Piscinibacter sp. HJYY11: one gene and its partner. The protein of the gene in region 1 interacts with the protein of each later gene in a pairwise test. Links are inferred from orthologs where the notes say so. Each region holds a gene or a part of one and is shown on either strand. Other genes may lie near its edges.

Region 1 (14,940 bases):
TCGCCCGAGATCTGCGCCTGTGCCGGCACGAGTGCGGATGCGCAGGCCAGGGTGGCGGCGGCTGCGATGTTCTTGAGTTTCATCATGTGTTTCTCCTAAGGGTGGTGAGAGACAGAGCGAGCAGGTCAAACGCCCAGGTACTCGTGGAGCTGGGCCATGCGGTCAGGCAGTTGGGCTTGGGTGAACTCCTGGAGGATCCGGCCGTGCTCCATGACGAGGAAGCGGTCGGCCAGCGGCGCGGCGAAGCGGAAGTTCTGCTCCACCATCACGATGGTGTAGCCCTGCTTGCGCAGAGCGACCACCATCTCGGCGAGCTTCTGCACGATGACGGGTGCGAGGCCTTCCGAGATTTCATCGAGCAGCAGCAGCTTGGCGCCGGTGCGCAGGATGCGCGCGACCGCCAGCATCTGCTGCTCGCCGCCTGAAAGCCGCGTGCCCTGGCTGCTGGCGCGCTCTTTCAGGTTGGGAAACATGTCGTAGATCTGCGCGATGCTCATGCCACCCTCGGCCTGCTTGGGCGGCAGCATCAGGTTCTCTTCGCACGAGAGCGTGGAGAAGATGCCGCGCTCCTCGGGGCAGTAGCCGAGGCCGAGCCTTGCGATGCGGTGGGTGGGGAGGGTGATCACCTCCTGGCCCTTCACCTTCACGCTGCCCTTGCGCGAGCCGATGAGGCCCATGATCGCGCGCAGCGTGCTGGTGCGGCCCGCGCCATTGCGGCCGAGCAGCGTGACGACTTCGCCTTCGTCGACGTGGAAGTTCACGCCGTGCAGGACGTGGCTCTCGCCGTACCAGCCTTGTAGTTCTTTGACTTCTAGAAACTTGGTGGGCATCTCAATGGGTCCTTTGCTGCGGACTGCGCAGGCTCGCTGCGGCGGGGCGCCGTGTTCCGTTCATGTCCCCCGAGGCGGGCTGCGCCCGCCTCTCCTCCTTTACTTCACTCCACACGGCGCCCCACCGCAGCGAGCAAGCCACGGCCCTGGCACGCCACGAGCCATGCGTGCCACCGTCGTGCCTGGCCGACGCTGCCGGGTGACCGGCGCAGCGAAGTAAAGGAGGAGGCCAGGCGCAGCCTGGCCGGGGGACATGAGCGGAGCCGGTCACCCGGTAGCGTCGGCTCGCGCCAATCGTCGAAGGGGCAAGCTTCATCTCAATGCGCCCCCTTCAGTTCGACATTCGCAGAGCCCATGTACGCCTCGATCACCGCCGGGTTCTTCGACACCTCGGCATACGGCCCTTCGGCCAGCGTGGCCCCACGTTGCAGCACGGTGATGGTGTCGGCGATGCTGGCCACCACGCTCATGTTGTGCTCCACCATCAGGATGGTGCGGTTGGCTGAGACTTTCTTGATCAGCGAGCGGATGCGGTCCACGTCTTCCAGGCCCATGCCCTGCGTGGGCTCGTCGAGCAGCATCAGCTCGGGCTCCATCGCGAGCGTGGTGGCGATCTCGAGCGCACGCTTGCGGCCGTAGCTGAGCTCCACCGTCGTGTGCTCGGCGTAGCTCTCGAGGTCGACCTGTCGCAAGAGCTCGAGGGCACGGTCGTTCAGCGTGTGCAGCGAGCGCTCGGGCTTCCAGAAGTGGAACGAGGTGCCGAGCTTGCGCTGCAGGGCCACGCGCACGTTCTCGAGCACCGTGAGGTGGGGGAACACCGCCGAGATCTGGAACGAGCGGATGATGCCGCGCCGCGCGATGTGGGCCGGCGCCTCGCCGGTGATGTCGTTGCCGTTGAAGACGATCTGGCCCGAGGTCGGCGTGATGAAGTGCGTGAGCAGGTTGAAGCAGGTGGTCTTGCCGGCACCGTTGGGGCCGATCAGCGCGTGGATGTGGCCGCGCTTGACCTTCAGGTCGACCTGGTTGACGGCGACGAAGCCCTTGAACTCTTTGGTGAGCTTGCGCGTTTCGAGAATGATGTCGCTCATGGGTCGTCGCTTTACTTTTGGGGAGAGGCACCGAGCCGTTCCGAGAGGCGGCGGGCGAGGTCGATGACGGTGTCGCGCTGCTGGGCGACGAAGCGCGGCTTGAGCCCGGCCTTCTGCATGCACACGCCCAGGCCGGCCACGACTTCGCCCGAAGCAGCGCGCACCGGCGCGGCCAGGCAGTACACGCCCTGGCGCACGCTCTCGTCGTCGATGCTGAAGCCGCGCTCGCGGGTTTCGGTCAGCTCGGCCAGCAGGTCGCTGCGGCGCATGGCCGGCAGGTTCATGTAGGCGGGCAGTCGCGCCGCCGGGTAGAGCTGCTTGACCCAGGCTTCGTCGTGGAACGCCAGCATCGCGCGGCCGGTCGCGGCACGGTGGGCCGGCAGGCGCATGCCCACGCTGAAGGCCATGCCGAGCGGGCGCATGCCGTTGCGCACGCCGACGTAGACGACGTCGGTGCCGTCGAGCACCGAGAGGATGAGCGTCTCCTGGGGCACGGTGCCGAGGCTCGCCCACAGGCGCTCGAACTCCTGCGCCGGCGTGGTCGCTTCGGCAAACGCATGCGCGAGACCCATCACGCGCGGGCCGATGTAGAAGGCGCCGTCGTCCTGGCGGCGCAGGTACCCCAGGGCCACCAGGGTGTTGCACAGGCCATGCACACTGCTCTTGGGCAGCGCGAGGCTGGTCGACAGCTTGGCCAGGCTCATCGGGCCACGCTCCTTTTCCAGCAGGTCCAGCAGCGCCATGGCACGCGCCACGGCCGGCACGAGGGCGGGCTTGGCGGTGGAAGGTGCGGTGGCCACGGCGGGTTGCATGCAGGGTTCGATGTTCAGCCAATTGAACGGAATTCAGTTACCTGAACTGCCGAGGGCCGAGTCTAAGAGTGCTGTGCGTCACTGCAAGATGCGCCGAACCCGTCCTAGGGAAAGTCCGCTCAGGGTTTGCGTGTCGGCACTTTTGCGTAAGCCCTCGGTCTGAGCGGACACTCCGGACGTTCAAAAATTTGAAGGCTCACATCAAGGTCGGTGAACGGCTTCGAACGCCGCTTCCGTAGAGTGCCAACCTCATGAACACACCCCGCACCCGCTACAGCACGGTCGCCATTGCCTTCCACTGGGTCCTGGCGCTGGCGATCGTCGGCGCGTTTGGCATGGGCGTCTACATGAGTGACCTGCCCTTCTCCCCGCAGCGCCTCAAGTACTACAACTGGCACAAGTGGGCGGGGGTGACCATCCTCGCGCTCTCGGCCCTGCGCCTCCTGTGGCGCCTGACGCACCGGCCGCCGGCCGACCCGCCCATGCCGGCCTGGCAGCGCGGTGCCGCGCATGCCACGCACTGGGCGCTGTACGCGCTCTTCTTCGCGGTGCCGCTGGTCGGCTGGGCCTACAGCTCGGCGGCTGGCTTCCCCATCGTCTGGTTCGGCGTGTTGCCCTTGCCCGACTTCGTCTCGCCGGACAAGGCCCTGGCCGAGGCGATCAAGCCCTGGCACGCCTACCTGGCGTACGCGTTGGCGGCCCTGGTGGTGATGCACATCGCCGCGGCGCTCAAGCACCAGTTCATCGACCGCGACGGTCTCATCAGCCGCATGTCCCTGCGCGGCTGACACTTCTGCGGTTGAAAGGACCGCTCCAAATGAAAACACTCCTTGTCTCCATGGCGCTCGCCACCCTCGCCTTCGGCGCCTCGGCCCAGCAGAAGCTGGTGCCGGCCCAGAGCGAGATCGCCTTCACCAGCAAGCAGATGGGCGTGCCCGTCGACGGCAAGTTCAAGAAGTTCGACGCCCAAGTGGCGTTCGACCCGAAGAAGCCCGACGCGGCCAAGATCGCCTTCACGGTCGACCTCGCGAGCGTGAGCTTCGGCTCCAGCGAGACCGAGGCCGAAGTGGCCAAGCCCGACTGGTTCAATACCAAGGCCTTCCCGCAGGCGAGCTTCCAGTCGACGGCCGTCAAGGCCACCGGCCCCGGCAAGTTCGAGGTGGCCGGCAAGCTGACGATCAAGGGCGCGAGCCAGAACATCGTCGTGCCGGTCGCGCTGGCACAAGCCGGCGGCACCACCACCGCCACCGGCGGCTTCACGCTCAAGCGCCTCGATTTCAAGATCGGCGACGGTGACTGGAAAGACACCTCGATGGTGGCCAACGACGTGCAGGTCAAGCTGAAGTTCGCCTTGACCGGCGTGGCCCCGCTCTGATTCCCGACCCCTCCCCTCCCCACCAACAGGAAGCTGTTCCATGATCAAGAAGACCCTGCTCGTCACCGCCCTCGTCGCCGTTGCCGGCGTCGCCCAGGCGCAAAGCGCCACCTATGCGATCGACCCGACGCACACCTTCGTGAACTTCGAGGCCAAGCACTTCGGCACCAGCACGCTCCGCGGCCGTTTCGACAAGAAGGAAGGCAGCGTGAGTTTCGACAAGGCCGCCAAGACCGGCAAGGCCGAGATCACCATCGACACCACCTCGGTCAGCACCGGCGTGGGCCCGCTCGACGGCCACCTGAAGAGCAAGGACTTCTTCAACGCCGCCGAGCACCCGACCGCCAAGTTCGTGGGCGACAAGTTCACCTTCAACGGCGACAAGGTCACCACCGTGGCGGGCACGCTCACCTTCCTGGGCAAGACGCAGCCGGTGACGCTGACCGCCACCAACTTCAACTGCTACCAGAACCCGATGCTCAAGCGCGAGGTGTGCGGTGGCGACTTCGAGACCACGATCCAGCGCACGCAGTTCGGCAACAACTACGGCGTGCCGGGCATCCCTGACAACATCAAGCTGCTCATTCAAGTCGAAGCGGTCAAGCAGTAAGCCGCCCGAGCGCCGGGCCGCCCCAAGCCGGGCGGCATCCCCTCGGGGGATCGTGCGCCGTACTCGGCGCGCGAGGGGCTGTCGTCAGGCCGGCACGAGGTGCCTGCGCAGCACGGCGCGCAGGTCCTCGTCCTTGAACGGCTTGGCGAGGTGATCGTCCATGCCCGCCGCGAGGCTCTGTTCGCGGTCGCCTTGCAGGGCATTCGCCGTCAGCGCCACCACCGGCGTGCGCTGCAGGCCCTGCTCGCCTTCGTGCTCGCGGATGCGGCGCGCGGCCTCGAAGCCGTCCATCACCGGCATCTGGCAATCGAGCAGCACCAGGTCGGGCGGTGAGGCGCGGAACGAGGCCACGGCCTGCAGGCCGTCTTCGACCAGCTCGACCGTGAGCCCCATGTTCTTCAGTGCCGCCTCGGCCACGAGGGCGTTGACGGGGTTGTCCTCGGCCAGCAGCACACGCCCTTGCAGCGGCACCCGATCGGCGGCGTCGTCGGGCGTTGCGGGCGCCGGGTTGCGCGCTTCGGGCAGCTCCACCGTCACGGTGAAACAAGACCCGCGGCCCTGCTGGCTGGTGCACACGAGGTCGCCGCCCATCGCGCGCGCGAGCTCACGGGCGATGGTGAGGCCGAGGCCGGTGCCGCCGTAGCGGCGGGTGAAGGAGCTGTCGGCCTGGTGGAAGGCGTCGAAGATGCGCGGCAGCTCGTCGGCCGGGATGCCGACGCCGGTGTCGTGCACCGCGATGCGCGTGCGCGAGCCGCGGTGCTTGGCCACCACCGTCACGGCCCCGGCTTCAGTGAACTTGATCGCGTTGCCGATCAGGTTGTGCAGCACCTGGCGCAGGCGCGACGGGTCGCCGCGCACATAACAGGGCCGCGGCATGTGCAGCCGTGTCGTGAGCGACAGGCCGGACTGGAAGGCGCCCGGCACCGACAGCGACACCACGTCGTCGATCAGCGCAGCTAGGTCGAAGGTCTGCGGCGACAGGCGCACCTGCCCCGCCTCGAGCTTGGAGAAATCGAGGATGTCGTTGATGAGCGTCAGCAGGTGCTCGCCGGCACGCTCGATGAGCTGAAGCTGCTCGTCGGGTTTTTTCTCGGGCTGGATGGCGCCGTCCTTGCGCAGCATGCGCGTGAGTCCGAGGATGCCGTGCAGCGGCGTGCGCATCTCGTGGCTCATGGTCGCGAGGAACTGGCTCTTCACGCTGCTCTGCCGCTGCGCAAGCCGCAGGGCCTCGGCCCGCTCCTCGGAGATGCGGTCGGTGGTGAAGCGCAGCGTGAGCAGCTCGCGGATGCGCGCCTCGGAGCGGCGCGCCTCCACCATCACCAGTGCGAGAAAGACCCACAGGCCCACGCCGGCGAAGAGGCCGTAGCGGGTGCCGGTCAGCATCTGGTCGGCCCCCGCGGGCAGCAGCATCGACAACAGGAAGAAGGCACTCGCGCGGCAGCTCGGCTGCAGCACGAACATGCCGATCGCCGCCACGCCCACCAGCGCGGTGAGCAGCAGCGCGACCACGTGCGGGCTGGTGGTGGCCGGCAGCGAGACCGCGGCCAGGCCCCAGGTGAAGCCGTCGGCGACGAGCGTGGCCTCCAGCCAGCCCCGCCAGGTGCGGTTGCTCGGCAGCGTGGAGCGCACGAACTGGTGGGTGAGCACGAGCCGCAGCACCGAGACCCCGCAGCGCAGCACGAACCAGCCCCAGGCCAGGCGCGGGTCGACATAGGGGAGAAGGCCCACGCACACCAGCAGTGCGAAGCCCATGCCGGCGAGCGTGGAGGTCTGCGCGCGCTCATAGAGCATGGCGGTCTGCGCGTCTTGCACGCGCTGCGCCAGGCTGGCGTCAGCGCCAAGGGCGTCGGCCATGGCCCGATCGACGATGTGCGGTGGCGTTCGCAATTCTTTTGACATCCCCGCCCACCTGCCCATCTACCCTCTGATCAGATTGGCGCATTATCCCGAGACCCCCCGTTTTAGGCACCTGCGGATGACGAGTACTCACATGCCATTGATCACGCTTGCCCACAGTTTGTGCACCGCCATGCGCCGTATTCCCCTCGTGGGTGGGTGCCTGCTCTCGTGGCTGGCCTTTTCTGCGCATGCGCAGCCGACGACCTACCTGCTCGACCCCGGCCACACACGGGTGCACTGGGAGGTGATGCATTTCGGGACCTCGACCAGCCGCGGCCGCTTCGACGACATCCGCGGCAGCCTCGAGCTCGACGCCACGGCCGGCACCGGCGAGGTGTCGATCGAAGTGCGCACCGCCTCGGTCAATACCGGCGTGCCGCCGCTCGACGGGGTGATGCGCCGCAGCTACCTCGCCAGCGAAGCGCACCCGGTGGCGTATTTCGTGGCGAAGCGGTGGCGCTGGCAGCGCGACGCGCCGCTGGACGTGCGCGGCGAGTTCACCCTGCGCGGCGTGTCGCTCCCGCTCAGCCTGCGCGCAGCGCAGCTGCGCTGCTACACGCACCCGCAGCTGCAACGGGAAGTCTGCGGTGCCGACCTCGTGGCAGAGCTCAAGCGCAGCGACTTCGGCATGACCGATGGGCTGCCCTTCATCGGGGACACGGTGCGGCTCCTGATCCAAGTCGAGGCGATCCGCCAGGCGCCTTGAGCAGCCCCTGGACGATGAAGTCCCATGGGGAGCCGTCACCGGCAAACCCTGCAAAAATGCCGGCATGACCTCCACCGATCTCCAGGCCGCCATCGCCCACATGGGCGCGGCCGCGCGTGCCGCCAGCGCGCGCATGGCAGCGGCGTCCACCAGCGCCAAGAACACCGCCCTCACCGCCCTGGCGCGGCGGCTGCGCGAGAGCGCGGCACCGCTGGCCGAGGCCAACCAGAAAGACATCGCCGCCGCTGTTGCCGCAGGCCTGGCCGCACCGATGGTCGACCGCCTGCGCCTCACCGAGAAGGTGATCGCGACCGTGGCCGAAGGCTGCGAGCAGATCGCCGCCATGCCCGACCCGGTGGGCGAGATCACCGGCGTGAAGCGCCGCCCGAGCGGCATCAGCGTCGGGCAGATGCGCGTGCCGCTGGGCGTCTTCGGCATGATCTACGAGAGCCGGCCCAACGTGACCATCGAGGCCGCGTCGCTCGCCATCAAGAGCGGCAACGCCTGCATCCTGCGCGGCGGCTCGGAGGCCATCCACTCCAACCTCGCGCTGTGGAAGCTGGTGCAGGCCGCGCTGACCGAAGCCGGCCTGCCGGCCGACGCGGTGCAGCTGGTGCAGACCACCGACCGTGCCGCCGTGGGCCACCTCATCGCGTCGCCGGAGTCGGTGGACGTGATCATTCCGCGCGGCGGCAAGGGCCTCATCGAGCGCATCAGCCGCGAGGCGCGTGTGCCGGTGATCAAGCACCTCGACGGCAACTGCCATGTGTATGTCGACGCTGAGGTCGACCTCGAGCTCGCGCTCAAGGTCACCGACAACGCCAAGACGCAAAAGTACAGCCCCTGCAACGCAGCCGAGTCGCTGCTGGTGCACGAGGCGGTGGCCGCACGGTTCCTGCCGAAGATCGGCGCGGTGTTCGCCGCCAAGGGCGTGGAGGTGCGGGGCGACACCGCCGTGCTGGCGCTCTTGAAAGACGTGCCGCAGGCCAAGCTGGCCGAAGCCACCGAGCAGGACTGGAGCGAGGAGTACCTCGCGCCCATCATCAGCGCCAAGGTGGTGAAGAGCCTCGACGAAGCCATCGCCCACATCAACCGCTACGGCTCGCACCACACCGACGCAATCCTCACGACGAACCATCCGAATGCGATGCGCTTCCTGCGCGAGGTCGATTCGGCCAGCGTGATGGTCAACGCGAGCACGCGATTCGCCGACGGCTTCGAGTACGGCCTGGGCGCCGAAATCGGCATCAGCACCGACAAGTTCCACGCCCGCGGCCCGGTGGGGCTGGAAGGGCTGACCTCGATGAAGTGGGTGGTGCTCGGCCAGGGCGAAGTGCGCACCTGACGCTACAGCAGCGCGCCCCACACGGCGCGCCACAGCGGCTCGCTCACCGCCGACAGCAGCCCCAGCCCGTCATCGGCCGCGCGGTACGCACGGCCGTCGTAGCGTGCCACATGGCCGCCCGCCTCCTGCAGCAGCAAGGTGCCGGGCACGTGGTCCCACGGGAGCGTGCGGTAGAACATCGCGAACTGCTGCCGGCCGGTGATGATGGCCGGGTACTCGACACCCGCGCAGCGCGCACCCGGCAGTGCCTCGCCCACCCGCCCGAGCTTCGCCTCGACCTGCTGCCGGAGCCCCGCCGGCAGGAACCGGGTGAGCACGGCGCCTCGCGCTTCGTGCAATGGCACGCGTTCCGCCGGCACCTGCATGCGCTGCCCATCGCAGAAGCAGCCGCTGCCACGCTGCGCCCGCCAGCGCTCGCCCGAGACCGGGTTCAGCACCCAGGCGCCGACGGCCTCACCCTCGACCAGCAGCGAGGCCATCACCGCAAACACCGGCCGCCCCGCGACGAAATTGGCCGTTCCGTCCAGCGGATCGACCAGCCACACCACGCCCCGGTCCAGCCCCTGCAGCAAGGCCGGGTTGGCCGCGCAGGCCTCTTCGCCGACCACGCGCGAGCCCGGCCAGAGCGCGAGCAGGCCCCGTTCGATGAGGGCCTCGGCCTCGCGGTCGGCGACGGTGACGATCTCGTCCTTGGCCTTCTCGATCACATCGCCTTCGCGCAGCTGCCGGAAGCGCGGCATCACCGCCCGTTCGCTGGCCTCGGCCAGCAGCGGCAGCACGTGGTCGAACACCGAATCGGGGGAGGCCATGGGGCGAAATCATCGCACCTGGCGTGGAGCGCCTCGCTACCATCACCCGATGACCAAGCCACGCCGCGCCCTCGTTCTCTTTTCCGGTGGGCAGGACTCCACCGTCTGCCTCGCGTGGGCGCTGTCGAACTTCCACTACGTCGAGACCATCGGCTTCGACTACGACCAGCGCCACGGCATCGAGCTCGAGTGCCGGCTCGCCGTGCGCTCGCAGCTCTATGCCAACTTCCCGACCTGGGGCGGCCGCCTGGGCGACGACCACCTGGTCGACCTATCGCTGCTCGGCCAGCTGTCGGACACGGCGCTCACGCAGCAGCGTGCGATCGAGATGACGTCCACCGGCCTGCCCAACACCTTCGTGCCGGGCCGCAACCTCATCTTCTTCAACTTCGCCGCCGCCGTGGCCTACCGCCGCGAGCTCGACGTGATGGTGGGCGGCATGTGCGAGACCGACTACTCCGGCTACCCCGACTGCCGCGACAACACGCTGAAGGCGCTGCAGGTCGCGCTGAGCCTCGGGCTCGACACGCCCATGGGCATCGAGACGCCGCTCATGTGGCTCGACAAGGCGCAGACCTGGGAGCTCGCGGCCACCCTGGGCGGCGAGTCGCTGATCCGCCTGATCGTCGAGCACACCCACACCTGCTACCTCGGCGACCGCAGCCAGCGCCACGAGTGGGGCTACGGCTGCGGCCACTGCCCCGCGTGTGCGCTGCGCATGCGCGGCTACAAGGCCTGGCGCTCGCGCAACCCGGCGCCGCCGTCGCCCTCGGGCTTCGACGCCACCGACCGCATGGACCTGCGCTGACCGAGCCAGCGTGACCACGCCTTCGCACCCGAAGGCGTGAGCGAGATGGCACGCGAGTCGCCCGCGCGGCGCACCCAGCCTTGCGCCAGCGCATGGTCGAGCAAGGCCACGGCGAAACTCCCGGCCAGGTGGTCGCGCCGCTCCGACCAGTCGAGGCACGCATAGGCGAAGCGCCGCCCCGCCGCGGGCACCTCGACACCCAGTTCTGCCATCTCCTCGCGCCCACGCTCGCTGAGCGCGAACTGCCCGTCGGCCGGCAGCAGCGTGCCGCACGCCAGCAGCCCCTCGAAAAGCTGCACGCCGAGCTCGCCCGCCAGGTGGCCATAGCAGGTGCGTGCGGCCTTCAGCGGCTTGTAGGCCCCACGCTCCCACTTGTCGGCCGCGGCGCTGCGCTCGGCCACCAGCGACAGCGCCTCCAGCGCATGTGCGATGTCGGCATCGGCGAGTCGGAAGTAGCGGTGCCGGCCCTGCGTGCGCGCCACGACGAGCTCGCTCTCCAGCAGCTTGGCGATGTGGCTGCTCGCGGTCTGCGCCGTCACGCCCGCGGCTCGCGCCAGTTCGCCGGCCGCGATGAAGCTGCCGCCCATCAGCGCCGACAGCATGCGGGCGCGCGTGGGATCGCCGATCATGGCGGCGATGCGGGCAAATCTGGGCTCGGGTGCGCTCATGGGGGTGTGTCGGTTCACACGGATCATGCCTCCGGCAGGTGACCAGATGCTTCGAAGGCGGTCGAACCGAGAGGGCCTTGTCGTAGAGTCCGCTCGCGTCCAACTTGGGAAGGAGGTCGACATGACAACCGTGCAGTACGTGAGCATCTTCGTTCTTGCCGTGCTGGTCTTCTGGGGTGTCGGTGCCTACAACCGGCTCGTGCGCCTGCGCAACGTCATCGCCAATTCGTTCGCGCAGATCGACGTGCAGCTCAAGCGCCGCTACGACCTGATCCCCAACCTGGTGGAAGTGGCGCGCAAGTACGCCGCCCACGAGCGCGAGACGCTCGAGGCCGTGACGGCCGCGCGCAACCAGGCCAAGTCGGCCGCCGACGTGGCGCGCAGCCACCCGGCCGCCGCCGGTGCGGTGACGAGCCTCGCCGTCGCCGAGCAGGTGCTCACGGGCGCGATGGGCCGGCTGATGGCGGTGGTGGAGGCCTACCCCGAGCTCAAGGCCGACCAGAGCCTGCGCGAGCTGGCCGAAGAACTCACCAGCACCGAAAACAAGATCAGCTTCGCGCGCCAGCTCTTCAACGATGCCACGCTCGACTACAACAACGCGGCGCAGCAGTTCCCCACCAACCTGATGGCCAGCATGTTCGGCTTCCGCGAAGCGGCCATGATGCAGGCCACCACCAGCGAGGCCGAGCGCGCGCCGGTGCGGGTGCAGCTCTGAGCATCACCGGACACCGCTGAGCGGGGCCGCCCGCCATGCGCTTTCGCGATCAGCAGGACGACGCCCGCCGTGCCACGCAGCGGCTGCTGGCGCTCTTCGCGCTGCTGCTGCTCGGCCTGGTGCTTGCCGTCAACGGGCTGCTGCTGGGCGTGTGGTGGGCCATCGGCTGGCTGCTCTCGTGGGACCTCGCCCTGCCGCCGCTCTTCATCGAGACCAACACCACCGTCGTGCTGCTCTTCGTGCTGGGCGGCGCCTGGGTCGAGATCGGCCGCCTGCGCGAAGGCGGCGGCGCGCACGTGGCGCGATGGGCCGGGGGCCGTGCGCTCACCGACGCGCGCCAGCTGAGCGAGCGCCGCCTGCTCAACATCGTGGACGAGATGGCGATCGCCAGCGGCCTGCCCAAGCCCGCCGTCTACCTGCTCGACCGAGAAGACGCGATCAACGCCTTCGCCGCCGGCTGGTCGCCCGACGATGCGATCGTGGCCGTGACGCAGGGCGCGCTCGACCGGCTCACGCGCGACGAGCTGCAGGGCCTGGTCGCCCACGAGTTCGGCCACATCCACCAGAACGACCTGCGGCTCAACATGCAGCTGCTCGCGCTGGTGTGGGGCCTGTCGCTGGTGCACGGCTATGGCCACAAGCTGCTGGAGGCCGACGACGCGGGCCGGCGCTCGGCCTTCGGCCTGCTGGTGGGCCCGGTGTTCGTCGCCGCGGGCCTGCTGGGCTGGCTCGCGGGGCAGCTGCTGCAGGCGGCGGTGTCGCGCCAGCGCGAGCTGCTGGCCGATGCCTGCGCGGTGCAGTTCACCCGCAGCCGCGACGGGCTCGGCGGTGTGCTGCGCAAGGTGTGGCACCAGGCGCAGCACTACCAGGACCAGCTCGCGCGCGTGCCCGCCCGGCTGCTGGCCGCGATGCTGCTGCAGGCGCCGGCCGACTGGCTGGCCACGCACCCGCCCTTGCCGGAGCGCCTGCGCCGGCTCTACGGCCGCGCGGTCGACCCGCTGCCCGCACCCCGGCTCGACCCGGGCATGCAGGACCCCGAACCCGCTCGCATCAGCGCCCCGCCCCAGCCCGCCGGTGCACTGGCCGCCGCCGGGCCGATCGCCGCCGCGGCACCCATCGCCTATGCTGCTCCCATGACCTCGCCCGACGAACCCGAGCCCGCCGCCGCCCCCCCCGAGCCACGCGCCTACAGCGCGCAGGACGAACGGGACGCGATCGACCGGCTCTCGCGCCTCAACGGCCCCGGCGAGCTGCGCGCCGCCGTCCTCGCGCTGCTGGCCACGCCGGGCAGCCGCCGCGAGCGCCGCGCCTGGCAGGACGAGACCGCCGGACTCAGCACCGCACGTGAAGTGCGCGACGACGTGAAGAAGCTCGGCCCGGCCACCCGGCTGCCCTGGCTCGAGCTGCTGCTGGCGCGTGTGGCCAAGGCGCCGCTGCCGGATCGCCAGCACCTGATGGCCGCCGCGCGCCGCGTGATGGCCGCCGACGGCCAGATCCGCCCCATCGACCGCCTGCACTGGCTGCTGATGCGCCAGCGCCTGGGCGAAGAAACGCCCGTGCCGACCTCTGCCGGCAGCTTCCCCGACATCGCCGAGACCTCGTTGCACACGCGGCGCGAGATCGCCCGGCTCACCGCCTTCCTGGCGCGCCTGGTGCCCGATGGCGAAGCCTGGTACCAGAGCGTGATGCTGCCGTGGCTGCAGGGCGTTGCCCTGCCCCCCTGCGAAGCGCCCGATGCCGATGGCCTGGTGCATGCGCTGCAGGAAGTGCAGACGCTGCCGTGGATGCTGAAGCCGGTGCTGGTGCGCCACTGGACCGAGACGGCGCTGCGCCACAAGCCGCCCGGCCCACTGGCCGACGAGGCCTGCGACGCTCTGCGCCTGGCCGCGGTGCTGCTCGACTCGCCGCTGCCGCCGGAGCTCGCGCGGCACTACGTCGAGCCGGCCGCCTGACGGCGGCCCAAACCTTCAGCGCACCGACAGGTCGAGCGCGACGTACTGCACACCGAACTCGGTGCGCACCTCGAGCGAGATGGGCTTGTGGGTGGGCACCGTTGGCGGAAGCAGCCGGAAGGTGCGTGCCTCGCCGGGAAACAGCACCGACTGCGACGGGTGAGAGATGACGATCGGCGGCTGCGTGTCGCCCAGCACGCGCAGGCCCCCCACCTTGTAGTGCACGTTGCCCAGGTTGGCCACCTTCGCCACGAGCTGGCCATCGTCGTCGATGTGGGCCTGCCACTGCTGCTGGCGCCGCACCAGGGCGGGCGACACGTAGACCGGCACGCGCAGCGTCATCGCGGCCCGCGCCGCAGCGCTGGCGCGCCGTGCCGTCGCAGGGCCTGCGTTGGTGGCGGGCAGCTCGCGCAGCACCATGCGGTACGCCATCTCCTGGTCCGATGCCGCCGGGCCGCGCAAGGTGATGCGCACCGTCTGCTGGCCACCCGGCGCAAGGGCGAACACCGGCAGGTCGATGGCGAGGTCCTTGGTCGGCGCATCGCGGTCCGCGCCGCCCTCGCGCCGCCAGGCGATGGCCTCGGCGTGCAGCAGCATGTCCTGCCCGCTGCGGTTGACGATCAGCACGCTGGTGCTGCTGTTGCCGCTCTGGATGTACATCGAGCCCGGCGTCGCGCTGACCGGCAGGCCGACGTCGGCCCAGGCGGGCAGCACGGCAGCGGTGAGCGAGAGGGCGAGCAGCCGGATGAAGAGCATGTTGAAGGATTCCCTGAGCGGAGCCGGCGATGTGTGCCTGTGTGCCATGGACTATCGGCCATGCGGCGCTGGAGGTGGAGTCGGTGTGCGGCGGTGCCGCATGCCGGCCCGGCACCGCAGCGCGTGTAGTGAACTTCCCTACACGCGTGGGCCGGCGGCGGTTCAGAGCGGGTCGGTGAGCCCGTGCTGCACGCAGTACTTGGTGAGCTCGGTGTTGTTCGACCAGCCGGCCTTGACGAAGATGCGCGCCCGGTAGCTGCTGACGGTCTTGGTCGACAGGTGCATGGCCTCGGCGATCTCGGCCGGCGAGCGGCCGGCGGCGATCATCGTCATCACCCGGTACTCCTGGGCCGACAGCCGCTCGTGCGGCAGGGCGCCCGGGGTATCGCCGCTGAGAAGGCCCAGCAGGTGGTCGGCCATCTCGGCGGTGACATAGCGGTGCCCGCCGAGCACCCGCCGCGCCGCGGTGACGAGTTCATCGGCCGCGCGGCTCTTGGGCAGGTAACCCGAGACGCCCATCTGCAGCAGCCGCGCCGCGAACGACGGCTCGGCGTTCAGGCTCAGCAC
Region 2 (14,959 bases), 230 kb from region 1 along the record:
CGAAGCGGCGCTGCAATCGGGCTCCTTGATCACGGCCCGGCTGGCGAGCGAAGCAGGGCGCGAGGTGTTCGCGATCCCGGGCTCCATCCATTCTCCCCAGTCACGAGGCTGCCATGCGCTGATCAAGCAGGGAGCAAAGCTGGTCGAGAGCGCAGAAGAGGTCATCGAAGAGTTTCCGCCAGAAGCCGATGCTCCACCGCAGGCCACGCTGACCGAGGTGGACGAATCCGCCGCAGCACTCGACCCACTGGTCGACGCATTGGGCTACGACCCCGTGACCCTCGATGCCCTCGTCGCCCGAACCGGCTGGCCCGCCCCGGAACTCAGTGCACGGCTGCTGGAACTCGAGCTGATGGGTGAGGTGGCACGCCTGCCGGGGCAGCTCTTTCAACGAGTGAGCACCGGCTGACGCCCTTCGGAACCCGCACACGGCGTGGTGCATTTATTCCGCTTCCACTCGCAGCCCACTGGGTTATCATGAATTCATGTTCGACGTGCTCGTCTACCTGTACGAAAACTACTGGCGGCCGGATGCCTGTCCTGACCATGCCCAGCTGACCCGCAAGCTGTCGGCCATGGGCTTCGAGTCGGACGAGATCGAAGAGGCCCTCTCCTGGCTCGATGGCTTGGCCACGGCGGCGGAGTCGTACGTCGGCGAGCAGAAACCGGGCAGCCTCCGTGTCTACTCGAACGCGGAACAAGAGCACCTCGGCGAAGACTCCATCGGCTTCGTCAGCTTCCTTGAATCCGCTGGCGTGCTGCCTCCATCGATGCGCGAAATGGTGATCGACCGCGCCACCGCGATTCCGGGCGGTCCGGTCGACCTGGAAGACCTGAAGATCATCGTGCTGATGGTCTTCTGGAGCCTTGGGGAAGAGCCGGACGCGCTGATCCTCGACGAGCTCTTCGTGGCCGAAGAAGACCGCCTGATCCACTGACCTCGGGCGAGGCGCCTTCGCAACAAAGCCGCCCTCAAGGCGGCTTTGCTTTTGCCGAGGCAGGTGATCAATGCTCAGTTGAGCAATCGTGTCGGGTCGACGTCGAGCTTTGCCAGAGCACTTCGCGTGGCGCGCACTGTGAGCGATTCGTCCTGCGCCGGGACCAGCAGGCCGGCCTGTAGGAATGCCGCCAAGCGGTTCTGCTGGAACAGGATGCCGCGCCCGTGCGGCGACACGAACAAGGTCAACTGCCGGCGCATGCCCTGCCAGACCAACTGCACCGCCTCGTTGCGGTTGCGATAGTCCAGCATGTACCAGCCGCCGACCTGCAGTTCCTTGGCCCAGGCCAGCATGGCAGGGGTGGCCATGGAGCCGCCCTCGCCGACCACCTCCAGCTCGGCACTCTCATGGCCTGACAGGTCGAGCACCATCGACTCATCGATCTCGATGTCGTCGGACTCCGGCAGCAGCTCTTCGAGCGTCTCCAGGCGTGCCATCAGCTCCTCAAGGCGCTCCGGTGCAATGGTTGCCGTCTTGGCCGTGAAGGCTGCCGCCAGGGAGTTGTTGAGCTTCTGGATGTGCTCGTCCTGCTTGTCGCCCGAGATGTTGGCGTGGTCCATCCCCTCGCGCAGCGTCTTCAGCAGCGGAGGGAGCCGGCGGATCACCTCCGCCCGCTCTTCGCGCGAGACCTTGGCACTGGCCGACCAGATGAGGTCAGCCGCCACGCGCTTCATCGCCTTGGTTTCGTTGCCCTGCGGCCCATGCTTGACCGCGGTCATCGCCATCACGTCGGCCCACACGTGGAAGAGGAACTCGCGCACACCCTCCTGCACCGGCACCTCGTTGAGCATCTTGCGCAGCTCGATCGTGTACTGGATCGCCAGGGTTTCACGCTGCTCGACCTGCTGCGCAAGCGAAACGCCCTTGCGGGTGGTCTCGTTCTCGTTCTTGAAATAGTGTTCGAGAAACTTCTCGAATTCGGTGAGCACGGTCTGGAACACACGCCGGCCGGTGTCGGGGTAGGCCTCGACGACCTGCACGACGCGCTTGATTTCCTTCTCGAGCGTGTCGGCCACCGCGCGGCTGGTGGAGTCGAACCCCATCACGCACGCACCCATGCGGTCGATCAGGCGACGCGCCGGGTGGTCCACGGTGGCGAAGAAATCGGGCTCACTCACCGCCACCCGCAGCACCGGCATTTGCAAACGCGCGAACCAGACCCGCACCACCGCCGGGATACGCTCTTCCATCAGGATGCTCTGGAACAACAAGGCGACGATCTCGATCGTGGCGCGCTCGACGGGCGTGGAAGCTGCCTGTTTCAGCGCCTGCTTGCGCTGGTGCAGTTCCTCCAGCAATGCCGGCGTGCTGACCGGGCCTTCGGCGACACGGGCGCCATCCGCTTGCACGGCCGCGCCGCTGGTCGTCACCAAACGGCGCTGGATACCCTGTTGCGCTTCGTTGATGGCAGCCTTCAAGCCGGCGGAGGCTTGATGCGGCATCTGGGCTGTGCCGGCAAAGTCGGGCACCTGGCGACCGATCAGGCGGTTGAGACGGCCCAGGACTGCTTCTGCGTGGTCGGAGCCTCGCGCAAAACCGCCGGCCCGCGTCATCAGGCGTGTCTCTTCACCCACATTCCCCAATCGGCCATGCCCGCTCGTGGCCGCCGGCACCGGCGCGCTGGGCGTGGCCCCTGCCGGGATCGGCACACCGTACGAGTTGCGCGTACGGCGAATGAAGGGCCGAAGGTCGATATCCGGCAGGACCCGCTGCTGGATCAGCCAGCGGTTGGTCTCGTGATAGGCCTCTTCGGCGAAGTGCGCGAATTCTTCGTGCAACACCGCCTGCAGCGTGCGCCAGGCATCCTGGCTCAGCGAGGCACCGCGCCACGCGCCGGTGAGGATGCGCGCCAGCACATGGGGCCGCAGCACGTCATTGGCGTCGAGTTCATCGCGCTTCTCGAGCGCCGACATGCGAGAACGCAGATCGGTGAACTCCCACGAAGCGCGGTCCATCATCGCCAACGCCAACCGGGAGCTGAGGATCTCGACCTCGATGGTGTCGTCATCGACCAACGACATTCCTGAGTTGCTACGCCCTGGGGGAGGCAGGTCACCCGGGCGCGAAGCCGACACGACACCGCTCACGAGAGAGCTACGCAGCGCGGCAATGATCCCGCTGATCCAGTTGGGCGCCGACTTGCGCAGATCCGCCGCAACGTCGCGCCGCTTGTACTGGATGCTGTGCTCGGCGGTCTGCCCGGCCAGCAATCGCGCCCCTTCTTCAACCGCGTGGACCACACTGGGCACACCGCTCAACAGGCGCTCCACGTAGGAGCGCCGCGCCTGGGCGGCCAGGGCCAACGAATCGGCGGCGGTCGCCATGTGACGGTTGGTCGAAATGTCTCGGTAAGGGATGGCCCTACTCTACACCACCGCCCCGGCGTTGGGGTCGTTCGGATCGACGTCCTTCGAGGGGCCGGACTTCACCAGATCCTCGCGCTTCACACCCAGCCACATCGCGATGGCGGCGGCCACGAACACCGAGGAATAGATCCCGAAACAGATGCCGATCGTGAGCGCAATGGCGAAGTAGTGCAGCGTCGGACCACCAAAAATCAGCATCGACAGCACCATCATCTGCGTGCTGCCGTGGGTGATGATGGTGCGGCTCATCGTGCTGGTGATCGCATGGTCGATCACCTCGTGCGTGTTCATCTTGCGGTACTTGCGGAACGCTTCACGGATTCGGTCGAAGATCACCACCGATTCGTTCACCGAATAACCCAGGACGGCCAGCACCGCCGCCAACACCGAGAGCGAAAATTCCCACTGGAAGAAGGCGAAGAAGCCCAGGATGATCACCACGTCGTGCAGGTTCGCCAGGATCGCCGCCACCGAGAACTTCCACTCGAAGCGAAACGCCAGGTAAATCATGATGCCGATGACCACGAAGGCCAGCGCCTTCGCGCCGTCTTCAGCCAACTCACGCCCGACCTGCGGGCCGACGAACTCGCTGCGGGCCAGCACCACCGGCTCGGCGCCGTTGGCGTCGCAGACCGGCTTGTCGATCACCTCGCCCTTGTCCGTCGTGACGGCCCGGCGCGACACGGTGCCCGACTCGGCCTTGCACAGCTCGGCGAACACCTTCTCGACCACGTCGCCGACCTTGCCGTCGCCACGCACCGGCAGACGGATCAGCACGTTGTGGGTGTCGCCGAAGTTCTGCACCTGCACTTCGCCGACGTTCATCGCCTCGACGGTGTGGCGCACCTTAGCGATGTCAGCGGCCTGCTTGTAGTGCGCCTCAATCGCGGTGCCGCCGGTGAACTCGATCGACAGGTGCAGGCCGCGCGTGACCAGGAAGAACACGGCCAGCAGGAAGGTCGCGGCCGAGATGATGTTGAACACCAGCGCATGCCGCATGAACGGGATGTCGCGGTGGATGCGGAAGAACTCCATTGCTCAGGTCCGGTTGTGTTCTTGTTGCGCTCTGACGAGCGGGCTCACGGATTGGCCGGCGTCTCGGCCGGCACGGCCTTGGGCTTCCACACCTGCCCGATCGACACGCTCTTGAGCTTCTTCTGGCGGCCGTACCAGAGGTTCACCAGGCCGCGAGAGAACACGACGGCCGAGAACATCGAGGTCAGGATGCCCAGGCAGTGCACCACGGCGAAGCCCTTGATCGGGCCCGAGCCGAAGGCGAAAAGCGCGATGCCGGCGATCAGCGTGGTGACGTTGGAGTCGAGGATGGTGGCGAACGCACGCTCGTATCCAGCGTTGATCGCCGCCTGCGGCGAAGCGCCGGCCCGCAACTCTTCGCGCACCCGCTCGTTGATCAGCACGTTGGCGTCGATGGCCATGCCGAGCGTGAGCGCGATGGCCGCGATACCGGGCAGCGTGAGCGTGGCCTGCAGCATCGACAGCACGGCCACCAGCAGCAGCAGGTTGAACCCGAGCGCAAGCGTGGAGAACAGGCCGAACAAGAGGTAGTACAGGCACATGAACGCCGCGATCGCCGCAAAGCCGTAGATCACGCTGTTGAAACCCTTGGCGATGTTGTCGGCGCCGAGCGTCGGGCCGATGGTGCTCTCTTCGATGATCTCCATCGGCGCGGCCAGCGATCCGGCGCGCAGCAGCAGGCTCAGGTCGTTGGCGGCCTCGGTCGTGCCCATGCCGGTGATCTGGAAGTCGTTGCCGAACTCGCTCTGGATGCGCGCGACCGTCAGCACCTCGCCCTTGTTCTTCTCAAACAGGATGGCGGCCATGTAGTTGCCGACGTTGTTGCGCGTCATCTCACGCATCAGGCGGCCGCCCTTGGCGTCGAGGCTCACCGACACCGCCGGCTGGTTGTTCTGGTCGGGCCGCGGCTGCGCGTTGGTCAGCATCTCGCCGGTGGCGACCGCTTCCTTGTAGGTGACGACGGGCGCCCCACGGCCGACGGTGAAGCGTTCGCGGCCGAAGGGCACCGGGCCCGTGCCTTCGGTAGCAGCTCGCGCCTCGGCCGACATGTCGACCAGGCGGAATTCGAGGTTGGCCGTGCGGCCGATGATGTCCTTGGCCTTGGCGGTGTCCTGCACGCCGGGCAGCTGGATCACGACGCGGTCGGCGCCCTGCTGCTGGATCACCGGCTCAGCCACGCCGAGCTCGTTCACCCGGTTGTGCAGGGTGGTGATGTTCTGCTTGAGCGCGGCGTCCTGCACCGCACGCGCGGCCTCGGGTTTCAACGTGCCGATGAGCTTGATGTCGGTGCCGTCGGGCACCTGCGTCCACTGCAGGTCGGTCATCTGCGAGAGCAGGTCGGCCCCGACCTTCAGCGTCTCGCGGTCACGGAAGCGGATCTCCACCGTGTTGCCGTCGCGGCTGATGCCGGCATAGCGCAGGTTCTTGTCACGCAGCTGCGAGCGGATGTCGGTGGCCGTGCCTTCCATCTTCTTCGTGAGCGCGGCCTTCATGTCGACCTGCATCAGGAAGTGCACCCCGCCGCGCAGGTCCAGGCCCAGGTACATGGGCAGGGCGCGCATCGAGGTCAGCCACTTGGGCGACCGCGAGAGGAGGTTGAGCGCGACGATGTAGCTCGGGTCGGTCGGGTCGGGGTTGAGCGCCCTGGCCAAGGCGTCCTTGGCCTTGAGCTGGGCATCACCGTCGGAGAAGCGCGCCTTGACGCTGTTGCCTTCAAAGACGACGAAGTCGGGCTGCAGGTTCGCCGCCTTGAGGATCTGCTCGACCCGCTGGGCGGTCGCGCTGTCGAGCTTGAGCGTGGCCTTGCCACTGCTGACCTGAACCGCCGGCGCCTCGCCGAAGAAGTTGGGCAGCGTGTAGATCAGCCCGACCAGCAAGGCGACCGCAAGGATCGCGTATTTCCACCACGGATAGCGGTTCATGTCGTGTCTTTCACGAGGCCGGCTCGCGCCGGCTTGTCTGTGTGTGTCTTATTTGAAGGTGCCCTTGGGCAGCACCTGCACCACCGCGCCGCGCTGCACCTGGATCTCGACGTTGTTGGCCACTTCCACATGCAGGAAGCTGTCGCCGAGCTTGGTCACACGGCCGAGCACGCCACCGGCGACCACCACCTCGTCGCCCTTGGCGATGGCGTCGATCATGGCCTTGTGTTCCTTCTGCCGCTTCATCTGGGGGCGGATCATCACGAAGTACAGCACCACGAACATCAGGATGATGGGCAGCATGCCCGTCAGGCCACCCAGCGGATCGGAGGCGCCGGCCGCCGGGGCCGCTTGTGCGAAGGCTTCGGAAATGAACACGTGTGGATCCTCGTTGGGGCTGAAAGCGCGCTGGATGGCGCCCGCCGAAGTGAAAGCTTGGAATTGTATGCCCCTCACCCAGGGGCAGCGATGGGGGCCTGGGCGCAGACCCGCGGCGTGGAAAGAGGTTCCGGCCAAGCGGCCCTTAATCTTTTTCCGGATAAGAAAAGCAGTTTTAAGTTGTTCCGCAAATACCGCCTGCTGACCATACTGCCGTCCACTCCCGTTTCCCGCATACCTACATGAATTTCCAGCAGCTTCGCTCCGTGCGAGAGGCCGTTCGCTGCGGCTTCAATCTCACCGAGGTGTCCAAGGTGCTGCACACGTCCCAGCCGGGCGTGAGCCGCCAGATCCGTGAACTGGAAGAGGAGCTGGGCGTCGACCTCTTCGTGCGCGCCGGCAAGCGCCTCACCTCGCTTACTGCGGTGGGCGAAGTGGTCGCCCCGATCGTCGAGCGCATGCTGAACGATGCCGAGAATCTCAAGCGCGCCGGCGAAGAGTTCACCCAGGCCGTGCACGGCCGCCTGTCGATCGCGGCCACGCATTCGCAGGCGCGTTACGCCTTGCCGAGCGCGGTGCGTGATTTCCGCCAGCGTTACCCGCAGGTCACGCTCAACCTGCACCAGGGTTCTCCCAAGCAGGTGGCCGAGATGCTCATTTCGGGCGAGGCCGACATCGGCATCGCCACCGAGGCGCTGGCGCAGTACGACGCGCTGGTCACGCTGCCCTGCTACCGCTGGACCCACAGCGTCATCGTGCCGCCGGGCCATCCACTGCTGGAAGGCGGACCGCTGACGCTCCAGCGGCTGGCGCAATTCCCGGTCATCACCTACGGCACCGGCTACACCGGCCGCATGCACATCGACGAAGCCTTCCAGGCCGCCGGCCTGGAGTTCGACCTCGTGCTGACCGCGATGGACGCCGACGTGATCAAGACCTACGTCGAGCTCGGCTTGGGTGTCGGCATCGTGGCCTCGATCGCCTTCGACGAAGACCGCGATCGCAACCTGCGCGCGATCGACGCCCGCGATCTCTTCGCCGTCAACCTGACCAAGCTCGCCGTGCGGCGCGGCAGCTTCCTGCGCACCTTCGTCTACGACTTCATCGAGACCTTCGCCTCGCCGCTCAAGCCTGATGTGGTCGAAGCGGCAATGCGGGGCGAACTCGCGAGCGAGTGAGGCGCCTTCCCGGCGCCAAGCCTCAGATCATGGCGGCCGGGTCGACCTGCTCGGTCTGCGGCCCCTGGCCGCCCGCGAGGAATCGCGTCACGCGGCGCGGCTTCAGGAACACCTGACTGCCCGGGCCCAGGCCGAGCTTCTCGCGCAGGGCGCTGTAGTCGGCGCGTGCCATTTCCACGTCGACGTAGCTGCCGTCGTCCAGACGCTTGAACTCGATGCGCGTCTGCGGGCCGACGGTGAGTGCCTGCGAGAGCGTCACCGCCAGCGTGCCCTCGGACGGCGTGGCCACGATCTCGAGTTCGTGCGGGCGCACGTAGCTCACGTCGTTGGCATCGACGTTGCCCCCCGGCGCATGACCGAAGCGGCCGTGGAAGAGGTTCACGTCGCCGAGGAACTGCAGCACGAAGGGCGTGGCCGGGCGGTCGTAGACCTCGTCGGGCGAGCCGTCCTGCTCGATCTTGCCGAGGTTCATCACCACCACGCGGTCGGCGACTTCCATCGCCTCGTCCTGGTCGTGCGTGACGAAGACGCTGGTCACGTGCATCTCGTCGTGCAGACGGCGCAGCCAACGGCGCAGCTCCTTGCGGACCTTGGCATCGAGCGCGCCGAAGGGCTCGTCGAGCAGCAGCACCTTGGGCTCGACCGCGAGCGCACGTGCGAGCGCGATGCGCTGGCGCTGGCCGCCCGAGAGCTGGTGCGGGTATCGGTCGGCCAGCCAGTCGAGCTGCACGAGCTTGAGCAGCTCCATCACCTTCTCCTTGATCTTGGCTTCGCTCGGACGCGTGGCCTTGGGGCGCACGCGCAGGCCGAAGGCCACGTTCTCGAAGATGCTCATGTGGCCGAAGAGCGCGTAGTGCTGGAACACGAAGCCGACGTGGCGGTCGCGCACGTCGTCGTAGGTCGCGTCTTCACCATGGAAGAGCACCGAGCCCGAGTCCGGCCGCTCCAGCCCCGCGATGATCCGCAGCAGCGAGGTCTTGCCCGAGCCCGACGGGCCGAGCAGTGCGACGAGTTCGCCCGACGGGATGTCGAGGTTGATGTTGTCGCAGACGACGGTCTTGCCGAAAGCCTTGTTGAGGTTGCGGATCTCAATGCTCATGTCATGTCCTTCATTCGCTTCGGCCTTCGGCTTCGCGCTTCTGCGCCTTCACGCGCTGCTCGACCAGGTACTTCAGCACCAGGGTCACCAGGGCCAGCCCGGCCAGCAGCGAGGCCACGGCAAACGCCGCCGCAAACTGGTATTCGTTGTAGAGGATTTCGATGTGCAGCGGCATGGTGTTCGTCTGCCCCCGGATGTGGCCCGACACCACGCTCACCGCGCCGAACTCACCCATCGCCCGCGCGTTGCACAGGATCACGCCGTAGAGCAGCGCCCATTTCACGTTGGGCAGCGTCACGCGCCAGAAGATCTGCCAGCCCGAGGCGCCGAGCACGCGGGCCGCCTCCTCCTGCTCGACGCCCTGCGCCTGCATCAAGGGAATCAGCTCGCGTGCGACGAACGGGAAGGTGATGAAGACCGTGGCGAGCACGATGCCCGGCAACGCAAAGATCACCTTGAGGTCATGCTCGCGCAGCCATGGCCCGAACCAGCCCTGCAGGCCGAAGATCAGCACGAAGATCAGGCCCGAGATCACCGGCGACACCGAGAACGGGAGGTCGATCAGCGTGAGCAGCAGGTTCTTGCCGCGGAAGTCGAACTTCGCGATCGCCCACGAGGCGGCGAGGCCGAACACCAGGTTCAGCGGCACCGAGATGGCAGCGGCCACGAGCGTGAGCCACACCGCCGAGCGCGCATCGGGCTCGAGGATCGCGGCGAGGTAGGTCTCCCAGCCTTTCTTGAAGGCTTCGAAGAACACCGACACCAGCGGCACGAAGAGGAAGAGCGTGAGGAAGATCAGCGCCACCGCGATCAGCGTGCGGCGCAGCCACGCCGGCTCGGCCGTGGCCGAGTGCGTCTGGCGCACGGGCACGCCGGCTCGCGGCACAGGGGTGTTCAGGGGCACGGCGCTCATGTCATCGCCCCTGGCGCTTTCGCGCCCAGGCCTGCAGCAGGTTGATCGTGAGCAGCATGATGAACGCGGCCACCAGCATCACCACCGCGATCGCGGTCGCGCCGGTGTAGTCGTACTGCTCGAGCTTGGTGATGATGAGCAAGGGCGTGATCTCCGAGACCATCGGCATGTTGCCGGCGATGAAGATCACCGAGCCGTACTCGCCGAGCGCACGCGCGAAGGCGAGCGCAAAGCCGGTCAGCAGCGCCGGCGAGACGATCGGGAAGATCACGTGGCGGAAGGTCTGCCAGCGCGAGGCCCCGAGCGTGGCGGCGGCCTCTTCCAGTTCCTTGTGCATGTCTTCCAGCACCGGCTGCAGCGTGCGCACGACGAAGGGCAGGCCGATGAAGGTGAGCGCGACGAACACGCCCAGCGGCGTGAAGCTCACCTTGAACGGCAGGTGCTGGCCGATCCAGCCGTTGCCCGAATAGAGCGCCGTGAGCGCGATGCCGGCCACGGCGGTGGGCAGGGCGAAGGGCAGGTCCACCAGCGCGTCGACGATGCGCTTGAACGGGAACTCGTAGCGCACGAGCACCCAGGCCACGATGAGCCCGAAGGCCGCGTTGAGCAGCGCTGCGGCGAAGGAGGCACCGAAGGTCAGCCGGTACGAGGCCATCACCCGCGGCGTGGCCACCGCGTCCCAGAAGGCGGGCCACGTCATCGTGAAGGTCTTGAGAAACGCCGCCGCCAACGGGATCAGCACGATGAAGCTCAGGTAGAGCACCGTGAAGCCGAGAGCAAGATCGAAGCCGGGCAGCACGGAGTGCCGCCGCAGCAGAGTGCGCGAAAGAATCATGGAGCCTGCGGTCTGCGCCGCTCGTTATTTCTTGATGGCCGCGAGGATCTGGTCGTAGATGGCGCCGTCGTCGAAGTGATCCTTCTGTGCCTTCGTCCAACCGCCGAAGGCTTCGTCGATGGTGAAGGTGTTGATCTTGGGGAAGTCCTTCGCGTACTTGGCCAGGATCTTGGCCGAGCGCGGGCGGATCTGGTGCTTGGCCGCGATCTCCTGCGCCTCGTCGCTCCACAGGAACTTGAGGTAGGCCTCGGCCTGCTTGCGCGTGCCTTTCTTGTCGACCACCTTGTCGATCACCGACACCGGGTTCTCGGCCAGGATGCTCCACTTCGCGTAGACCACGTCGAAGTTGTCGCCGAACTCCTGCTTGATCAGGTTGATCTCGCTCTCGAAGGTGCACAGCGCATCGCCGATGTTGCGCTGGGCGAAGGTGGTAGTGGCAGCACGGCCGCCGCCGTCGAACACCGGCACGTTGCCGAAGATCTTCTGCACCGTCTCGCGGGCCTGCGCAGGCGTCGCGCCGCCCTTCACGAGCGCGCCCCAGGCGGCCACGTAGGTGTAGCGGCCGTTGCCGGTGATCTTGGGGTTGGGGATGACGACGCTCACGCCGGGCTTGGCGAGGTCGGCCCAGTCCTTGATGCCCTTCGGGTTGCCCTTGCGGACCAGGATCACGGTGGTCGACGTCGTGGGCGCGCTGTTGTCGGGCAGGCGCTTGGCCCAGTCAGCGGGAATCAGCTTGCCCCTGCTTGCGATCGCGTCGATGTCGCTCGACTGGTTCATCGTGACGACGTCGGCCTCCAGCCCGTCGATCACCGAGCGAGCTTGCTTGCTCGAGCCGCCATGCGACTGGTTGACCGACACGTCTTCGCCCGTCTGGGCTTTCCAGTGCTTGATGAAGGCCGGATTGATCTCCTTGTACAGCTCACGTGCCACGTCGTAGCTCACGTTGAGCAGGGTCGGACCAGCAGCGCGGACGTTCGGCGCCACCGACAACGCAGCCGATGCGGCCGCCAGACTCAGGACCGAACGCCGGGACACAACATGAGGAAAGCGCATGACGGAGGGCTCGCAAATGAAAGAAGCCGATGCTAAGGCTTCAAATTGAGACGCAAAACAACAAGTTGCGAGTTTGCTTATTCGTTTGCCGAACTAAGAAGGCCCGGAAAGCGACCTCTTCGCCTTCCGGGCCATGGAGCCCAAACGTCGCAGCGGAACGGGGCCTTACTTGCTCTTCGTGTAGATCTGGTCGAACACGCCGCCATCGGCAAAGTGCGTCTTCTGCGCCTTGGCCCAGCCGCCGAAGAGCTTGTCGATGGTGAAGAGCTTCACTGCCGGGAACTGCTTCGCGTACTTGGCAGCGACCTTCGGGTCGGTCGGGCGGTAGAAGTTCTTGGCGGCGATCTCCTGGCCCTCCGGGGTGTACAGGTAGTCCAGGTAGGCCTGGGCCACGGCACGGGTGCCCTTCTTGTCGACGACCTTGTCGACCACGGCCACCGGTGGCTCGGCCAGGATGCTGCTCGGCGGGTACACAATGTCGAACTTGTCGGCACCGAATTCCTTCAGCGACAGGTGGGCCTCGTTTTCCCAGGCCAGCAGCACGTCGCCCTGGCCGCGCTCGGCGAAGGTCACCGTCGACCCACGGGCGCCCGAGTCGAGCACCGGCACGTTCTGGAACAGCTTGGTGATGTACTCCTTGGCCTTCGCTTCGTTGCCGCCCGGCTGCTGCAGCGCCCAGCCGTAGCCGGCGAGGTAGCCCCAGCGTGCGCCACCCGAGGTCTTGGGGTTGGCGGTGATGACCGAGACACCCGGCTTGATCAGGTCACCCCAGTCCTTGATGCCCTTCGGGTTACCCTTGCGCACCAGGAAGATGTAGGTCGAGGTGTAGGGCGAGCTGTTGTGCTGCAGGCGCTTCTGCCAGTCAGGGACGAGCAGCTTGGCCTTTTCAGCAATCTCGTCGATATCGTAAGCAAGCGCCAACGTCACCACGTCGGAGTCGATGCCGTCGATGACCGAGCGGGCCTGCTTGCCCGAGCCGCCGTGCGATTGCTTGACGATCACGTTGTCGCCGGTCTTGGCCTTCCAGTACTTGGCGAAGGCGGCGTTGTACTCCTGATAGAGCTCGCGGGTCGGGTCGTACGAGACGTTGAGGATGGTCACGTCTTTTGCGAACGAGGCCCCAGCAGCAAAGGCCAGCGCGGTGGTGGCCAGCAGGGTGCGAATCTTGGTCTTCATGGTGTTGTGGTGGGTATGAAAGCAGGAATGCCGGCATGCTAGGGACTGTCCTTCTGCGGGAGAACGAAGAATTCGGCGCTTGCTTGCGCGCGAACCAACTAAGACCAAATCGCACCAAGCTCATAGCCAGAGGAAGGAAGAACCCCCGGTGCCGCCGGCATGTAAAGACGTCAACGTCGGCTTGGCGGAGCTCGTTCTTCAGCCTACAAGGATGAACAGGTGAACCCCATGAGCCCTGCGCGAACCCCCCGCCTTTCCCGCTCGCCGGCCTGGCCGCTGGCTGCCTTGGCGGCGGCGTCGCTGGTGGGCTGCGCCCAGATGCCCACCGGCCCGAGCACCCATGTGATGCCCGGGCCGAACAAGCCGTTCGAAGTCTTCGTCGCCGACGACAAGCTCTGCCGTGACTGGGCGCACAGCCGCATCGGCGGGCCGGGCAGCGATGCCGCGGCCCAGCGCTTCGCCGCGGCCACCGCCACCGGCGTGGTGCTCGGCGCCGCCGCCGGAGCGCTGATCGGCGGCACGCATGGCAGTGCAGGCGTCGGGGCCGCGGTGGGCGGCATGACCGGCGCCGCCGTCGGGTCCGACCAGAGCAACCATGCGGCCGGCAGTGCCCAGCGGCGCTACGACATCGCCTACTCGCAGTGCATGTACGCCAAGGGCAACCAGGTCCCTGGCGTCGGCTACGCCGGCTACCGCAGCGCGCCTGCGGCGGTGCCGCCCGCACCGCCGCGCCCGCCGGCCGGCATCCAGCCGCCGCCGCCCGCACGCTGAACGAGGAGCCCGTGATGAACATCCGCCTCGCCTTGCCGCTGAAGTCTCTCGTCCTCGCCACGGCGCTTGCCGCCAGCCTGGCCCCGGCGTTGGCCGAGGCCCACCCGCGCGCCCGCGTCGGCGTGTGGATCGGCGGCCCCTTCTGGTGGCCTGGCTACTGGGGCCCGCTGGTGGTACAGCGGCCGGTGGTCGTGCAGCCGCCGGCCGAACCGCTGTTCGTGCAGCCGAGCGCCGCCCAGCAGACCCACTTCTGGTACTACTGCCGCGAGGCGCAGATGTACTACCCCTACGTGACCTCCTGCCCCTCGCCCTGGCAGGAAGTGCCGGCCACGACGGCGGCGGAGCCGGCCAGCGCCGAGGCGCCGGCAGCGGCGCAGGCCCCGGCCATCCCGGCCGCCCCTGCCGCGGCGCCCGTGCCGGCCGCAGCCGCCTCGCGCACGGCACCCGCCCCGGTACCGCCCGCCCCGAAGCGCTGACGCGGCCGGCTCAGGCCGCAACCTGAGCGACAACCCGGGCTTCCGAGACGCGGAACAATCATGGTTCCGCGTGGCCGCGTGCCACCTCTCTCCCGCATTCAGCCCAGGACTCCCCATGTACACAGACGTCTCCCTGTTCATCGACGGTGAATGGACCGCTGGCACCAGCGGAAAGAGCGAGCCCATCCTCAACCCCGCCACCGGCAAGGCACTGGCCCGCCTGCACCACGCCGGCATCCCCGAGCTCGACCGTGCGCTCGCCGCCGCCGACAAGGGCTTCAAGCAGTGGAAGGCCGTGTCGCCCTTCGAGCGCTACAAGGTGCTGCGCAAGGCCGCCAACCTGATGCGCGAGCGCGCCGACGAGATCGCCCAGCTGATGACGCTCGAGCAAGGCAAGCCGCTGGCAGAAGCCAAGATGGAAGCCCTGTCGGCTGGCGACCTGATCGACTGGTTTGCCGAGGAAGCGCGCCGCACCTACGGGCAGATCGTGCCGCCGCGCGCCGAGGGCGTGAGCCAGCTGGTGATCAAGGAGCCGGTGGGCCCGGTGGCCGCCTTCACGCCCTGGAACTTCCCGATCAACCAGGCGGTGCGCAAGGTCTCGGCCGCGCTCGCCGCCGGCTGCTCGGTCATTCTCAAGGGGCCGGAAGAGACGCCCGCGAGCTGCGCCGCGCTGGTCCGTGCCTATGCCGACGCCGGTGTGCCGGCCGGCGTGATCAACCTCGTGTTCGGCGTGCCGAGCGAGATCTCGGAGTACCTGAT

What was found.
Region 2: the proteins of JI745_RS17500 (region 1) and JI745_RS18685 interact in binary tests that used the Escherichia coli proteins (3 or more experiments, as listed by UniProt). The link is inferred for Piscinibacter sp. HJYY11 from one-to-one orthologs.

What each region holds. Positions count from the first base shown.
Region 1 is NZ_JAERQZ010000001.1:3,762,924-3,777,863, reverse strand. What follows is about bases 6,565-9,524. They hold JI745_RS17500 (glutamate-5-semialdehyde dehydrogenase), read left to right. Parts: upstream 6,565-7,384; coding sequence 7,385-8,665; downstream 8,666-9,524. Other genes in these bases: queC (7-cyano-7-deazaguanine synthase QueC), read left to right, coding at 9,524-9,524; JI745_RS17495 (inositol monophosphatase family protein), read right to left, coding at 8,668-9,474; JI745_RS17505 (YceI family protein), read left to right, coding at 6,745-7,320; JI745_RS17510 (ATP-binding protein), read right to left, coding at 6,565-6,569. Also shown: JI745_RS17545 (ABC transporter substrate-binding protein), read right to left, coding at 1-83; JI745_RS17540 (ABC transporter ATP-binding protein), read right to left, coding at 126-830; JI745_RS17535 (ABC transporter ATP-binding protein), read right to left, coding at 1,148-1,918; JI745_RS17530 (IclR family transcriptional regulator), read right to left, coding at 1,930-2,730; JI745_RS17525 (cytochrome b), read left to right, coding at 2,982-3,518; JI745_RS17520 (YceI family protein), read left to right, coding at 3,548-4,105; JI745_RS17515 (YceI family protein), read left to right, coding at 4,146-4,715; more of JI745_RS17510, read right to left, coding at 4,800-6,564; more of queC, read left to right, coding at 9,525-10,282; JI745_RS17485 (helix-turn-helix transcriptional regulator), read right to left, coding at 10,201-10,950; JI745_RS17480 (LemA family protein), read left to right, coding at 11,072-11,665; JI745_RS26450 (M48 family metalloprotease), read left to right, coding at 11,701-13,617; JI745_RS17470 (molecular chaperone), read right to left, coding at 13,633-14,373; JI745_RS17465 (response regulator transcription factor), read right to left, coding at 14,536-14,940. UniProt on the Escherichia coli protein: Catalyzes the NADPH-dependent reduction of L-glutamate 5-phosphate into L-glutamate 5-semialdehyde and phosphate. The product spontaneously undergoes cyclization to form 1-pyrroline-5-carboxylate.
Region 2 is NZ_JAERQZ010000001.1:3,992,773-4,007,731, reverse strand. Bases 6,939-9,917 are described here. They hold JI745_RS18685 (sulfate/molybdate ABC transporter ATP-binding protein), read right to left. Parts: upstream 8,977-9,917; coding sequence 7,900-8,976; downstream 6,939-7,899. Other genes in these bases: cysT (sulfate ABC transporter permease subunit CysT), read right to left, coding at 9,891-9,917; cysW (sulfate ABC transporter permease subunit CysW), read right to left, coding at 8,987-9,889; JI745_RS18690 (CysB family HTH-type transcriptional regulator), read left to right, coding at 6,942-7,877. Also shown: DNA-processing protein DprA, read left to right, coding at 1-409; JI745_RS18715 (DUF494 family protein), read left to right, coding at 486-938; JI745_RS18710 (DUF1631 family protein), read right to left, coding at 1,013-3,322; protein translocase subunit SecF, read right to left, coding at 3,365-4,399; protein translocase subunit SecD, read right to left, coding at 4,444-6,321; preprotein translocase subunit YajC, read right to left, coding at 6,370-6,699; more of cysT, read right to left, coding at 9,918-10,724; JI745_RS18670 (sulfate ABC transporter substrate-binding protein), read right to left, coding at 10,749-11,777; JI745_RS18665 (sulfate ABC transporter substrate-binding protein), read right to left, coding at 11,943-12,953; JI745_RS18660 (hypothetical protein), read left to right, coding at 13,182-13,724; JI745_RS18655 (hypothetical protein), read left to right, coding at 13,739-14,200; JI745_RS18650 (NAD-dependent succinate-semialdehyde dehydrogenase), read left to right, coding at 14,316-14,959. UniProt on the Escherichia coli protein: Part of the ABC transporter complex CysAWTP involved in sulfate/thiosulfate import. Responsible for energy coupling to the transport system.